One region of the Streptomyces venezuelae genome, then DNA from elsewhere that is predicted to be linked to it. Evidence: riboswitches for the same ligand, from Rfam matches in the RefSeq annotation. Region 1 holds a riboswitch; the other holds the start of a gene.
The links. A riboswitch is a leader RNA that binds a small molecule or an ion and turns the genes downstream of it on or off. The one in region 1 is predicted to bind cobalamin.
Positions count from the first base shown of each region.

Region 1 (2,196 bases):
GACCATCCAGACCTGCCCGGGGGCGAAGGTCATCGGCTCGCCGTTCGGCCGGGTGAACGTGGTGCCGCCCTCGGCCGAGGGACGCTCCCAGCGCGTCGCGTACCGCTTCCCGTCGCGCAGCACCGTCGCCTTGCCGCGGCCCACCGTCTCGATGTACGGCGTCACCGCGCCGTTGACGTCCTTGAAGCGTGACGGACGCATGTTCACGTGCTGGATCACGACGGTGCGGGCGCCGAGTCGCTTCCCCGAGGTGCTGCGGGCCGGTGCGCCGTCGAAGGACGCGAGCCAGCGGCCCTGCCGCGGCGACCAGCGGAAGGTGTGGCTCGCGGAGGCGTACTGGACGGTCCGCGCGGCGGTGCGGGCACCGCCCGCCGGGGCCGGGCCGAAACGGAAGCCGATGTCGGCCGGACGTTCGGCCCGCGGCGCCGTACGCAGCAGTGCCTTCGGGCGGACGAAGAGGTTGTGCGGGGCGGGGCGTCCGCTGTGGCGGAAGTACGCGCCGGGCGCACGGTCGTGCGAACGGGCGTACAGCGGCGAGTTCCGCAGCACCTTCTGCAGGGCGCTGCGCGCCCCGGAGTACGCGAGGGCGGGCCGCCCGAACTGGCGCAGGAGCTCGATGTCCGACTCGCGCGCACTGCGCACCGGCCCGACGGCCTTCGGGAGTTTGCTGGAGTACACGCCCATCAGGCGGCTCATGCCGCCCTCGACCTTTTCCACGTAGACGATGTCGGCCCGGTCGAGACCGGTGTGCGGCCGTGCGTGGCGCGCGTTGTCGAACTTCACGGCGAGCACGGGATTCTGTTGTGCCGACTGCCCCGTGAAGGGTGAGGTGATCCGCGGGGCCGGGGCGTCCTCGGGGGAGGGGGCGCTCGCGTACGAGGGGGCTCCCACGGTGAGCGAGGCCGTGGCGACCAGGGCGAGCACTTTCGCGCCGATGCGAGTGCGACGGGTGGCCCGGACTCTCGATGCTGCCTTCAAGGCGTCTCCATTCGTGGCGGGGCGGCAGCCGCAGATGTACCTCCCGCGCCGGTACGGCCAATCACGCCTGGGCCATCCACCGGCGCCCCGTCACTCTTTCCGGGGCACGGCCCGCGTGGCACCGCCTTGAACAGGGCGCAAGTTGTCAGCACGTCTGATGCGCACTAATGTCACCACGCCTTGGTGAACGGGAAATCCGGTGTGATGCCGGTGCGGCCCTCGCCACTGTGATCGGGAAGTCCGGCTCCAGCCCTCGCGGCAGCCACTGGGTACGCACGTACCCGGGAAGGCGGAGTCCGGTCGGTACGACCCGTCAGCCAGGAGACCGGCCAAGGCGCGTTGTCCATCCACGAGGTGCTGGAGAGGGTCTGCCGAGCCATGCACATTGCCGAGGGTTTCCTCCCACCGGCGCACGCGATCGCCTGGGGCGTAGCGTCCGCGCCGTTCGTCGTCCACGGAGTCCGCTCCCTGACCCGTGAAGTCAAGGAACACCCGGAGAGCACGCTGCTCCTCGGCGCCTCCGGGGCCTTCACCTTCGTCCTTTCCGCCCTGAAGATCCCCTCCGTGACGGGCAGTTGCTCGCACCCGACGGGGACCGGGCTCGGGGCGATCCTGTTCCGACCGCCGATCATGACGGTGCTCGGGACCATCACCCTGCTCTTCCAGGCCCTGCTCCTCGCCCACGGCGGGCTCACCACCCTGGGCGCCAACGTATTCTCCATGGCGATCGTCGGGCCCTGGGCGGGATACGCGGTCTACCGGCTCCTCAAGCGGTACGACGTGCCGCTCATGGTCGCCGTGTTCTTCGGCGCGTTCGTCGCCGACCTGTCCACGTACTGCGTCACCAGCGTCCAGCTGGCCCTCGCGTTCCCCGACCCGAGCAGCGGGTTCCTGGGCGCCCTGGGCAAGTTCGGCGGCATCTTCGCCGTCACGCAGATCCCGCTCGCGGTCAGCGAGGGACTGCTCACCGTCCTGGTGATGCGGCTGCTCGTGCAGTCGAGCAAGGGCGAACTGACGCGGCTCGGCGTGCTGTTGCAGCGCAAGCGGCCGACCGCGACGACCGAGCCGACCAAGTCCACCGGGACGCAGACGGGGGCCAGTGCCTGATGAGCCGTAACGCGAAGATCAACACCCTGCTGCTCCTCATCGTGGCCGCACTCGCCGTGCTGCCCATCGCACTCGGACTCGGCGACGACGAGGAAGAGCCGTTCGCCGGCG
Region 1 is NZ_CP029193.1:272,273-274,468, reverse strand. It holds gene DEJ47_RS01205 (DUF3048 domain-containing protein) at 1-978, opposite strand, end outside; cobalamin riboswitch at 1,143-1,327, shown strand; gene DEJ47_RS01200 (energy-coupling factor ABC transporter permease) at 1,357-2,085, shown strand; gene DEJ47_RS01195 (energy-coupling factor ABC transporter substrate-binding protein) at 2,085-2,196, shown strand, end outside.

Region 2 (2,196 bases), 2.8 Mb from region 1:
GAGGCGCCGCCCGGCCGCGCCCCGCCGATCGCCCTTCGGGCTCGTCCTCAATCGCGGGATCTCCCGTACTCGCAGCGCGCTCACAGCTGCGCCGCCAGCTTCCTCACCGCCTCGGGTGCTCGTACCCCCGTGACCATGTCCGACAGGGGAAGCACCGCGAACCGCTTGTTCTTGATGGCGGGGACGTCCTGGAGGACGGGGTCGTCGAGGAGGCGCTTCTTCTTCTGGGCGACGGTCGTGGCGCCGTAATCGAGGATCAGGATGGCCTCGGGCTTGTTCTTCACGACGGACTCCCAGGACGCGTCGCTGAAGGACTTGTCCACGTGGGCGAAGACGTTGCGGCCGCCCGCCCGCTTGATGATGTCGTTGCCGATGCCGCGGCCGCCCGCCGTGAACGCGGTCTTGTCGCCGCTGTCGTAGACGAAGACGGAGAGGGCCTTCTTGCCCTTGGACTTCTCGGCGGTGGCGGCGAGTTCGCGCTGGGCGCCGCGCACCCACGTGTCCGCGCGGTCCCGCACCCCGAAGGTGGAGCCGACCTCGCGGACCTCGCGGTAGACGTCGTCCATGGAGACGGGCTTCTTCGCGCAGCCCTCCACGTTGAGGCGGCTCTTGATGCCGGACTTGGCGAGCGCCGAGCGGCTGCGGCCGTCGCCCGCGAGGAAGGCGCTCGCGTAGCCGCCGTACACGAAGTCGGGGTTGGCGGCGAGGAGCTTCTCGTAGGAGGGGTACTCCTTGGCGACGACGGGCACGGAGTCGTACGCCTTCTCATACTTGGGCAGGACCTTGTCGTCGAGGTAGGCCGTGCCGGCGAGGTGGTCCTTGAGGCCGAGTTCCAGCATCACTTCGGTGGTGTGCTGGTTCATGGTGACGGCGCGTTTCGGGGGTGCGTCGTACGTCGTCTTCACACCGCAGTTGGTGACGGTGTACGGGAATCCGGCGGCCTTGGCGGCGGTCGTGCCGTCACCTTCTCCGTCCGACGTGGAGGACGAGGAGCACGCGGCGAGCGGGACGAGCAGGGCCGCGGCGGCGAGCGCGCGTATGCCGGTGTGACGGCGGGACATGACTGGACTGCCTCCTCCAGGGGATTTCCGCGTCCCCTGCGTTGCGTGGAGAAGGGCGGCAGGTCAGTTCCTGACTCCCCCGGCCCCGGTGCCCGGGGTGGGGTCACAGTGGCGGGACCGTGCCGGGTTCGCACCGGCTTCCTGGGTCCTGCCGCCCTCATGAGTAAAGCTCAGTATGCCTCGACGACCTTTACCTCTTCTTCGGTGACCTCGCCGTCCACGATCCGGTACGACCGGAACTGGAAGGGGCCCGCGCCGTCGGTGTCCGCGGTGGAGACCAGGACGTAGTGCGCGCCGGGCTCGTTGGCGTAGGTGATGTCGGTGCGCGAGGGGTACGCCTCGGTGGCGGTGTGCGAGTGGTAGACGATCACCGGCTCCTCGTCGCGGTCGTCCATCTCGCGGTAGAGCTTGAGCAGGTCACCCGAGTCGAACTCGTAGAACGTGGGCGACCGGGCGGCGTTCAGCATCGGGATGAACCGCTCGGGGCGCCCGGTGCCCTCCGGGCCCGCGACGACGCCGCACGCCTCGTCGGGGTGGTCCTGGCGCGCGTGCGCGACGATCTGGTCGTGGAGGGCCTGGGTGATGGTCAGCATGGCAGCCAGGATAAGCAGAAGGGCCCGCGCGTACCGGAGTGTGGTACGCGCGGGCCCGAATGCTGGACAGGGGCCTTGGGGAGCCGTCAGTCCTTGGAGAGGCGGTCGTCGGCGGGCTGCTCGGGGAGGCCGATCTTCCGCTTGTTGAAGGCCGCGGCCTGCGGGTTGCGGCTCTTGAGGACCAGGTAGGAGACGCCGAGGATGGCGGCCCAGACCGGAGCGGCGTACAGGGAGATCCGCGCGTCCTTGTCGACGCCCATCATGACGATGACCATGCCGATGAAGAGCAGGGCGAACCAGCTGGTGTACGGGGCGCCCGGGGCGCGGAAGGTGGACTGCGGCAGCTCGCCGCGGTCGGCCTTGCGGCGGTAGCGGATCTGGCAGGCCAGGATCATGATCCAGGCCCACATGCCGGAGATGGTGGCGAAGGAGACGACGTAGTTGAACGCCTCGCCCGGCCACTGGTAGTTGATCCAGACGCCGACCAGCATGAACGCGGCGGACGCGGTGGTGCCGATCAGCGGCAGGCCGTTCTTCGTGAG
Region 2 is NZ_CP029193.1:3,082,091-3,084,286, forward strand. It holds gene DEJ47_RS14355 (FecCD family ABC transporter permease) at 1-51, opposite strand, end outside; gene DEJ47_RS14360 (ABC transporter substrate-binding protein) at 81-1,061, opposite strand; cobalamin riboswitch at 1,105-1,268, opposite strand; gene DEJ47_RS14365 (Mov34/MPN/PAD-1 family protein) at 1,232-1,654, opposite strand; gene DEJ47_RS14370 (amino acid permease) at 1,741-2,196, opposite strand, start outside.
Region 2: it holds a riboswitch for cobalamin, as region 1 does, so the genes downstream of both, DEJ47_RS14360 (ABC transporter substrate-binding protein) here and DEJ47_RS01200 (energy-coupling factor ABC transporter permease) in region 1, are expected to answer to the same signal.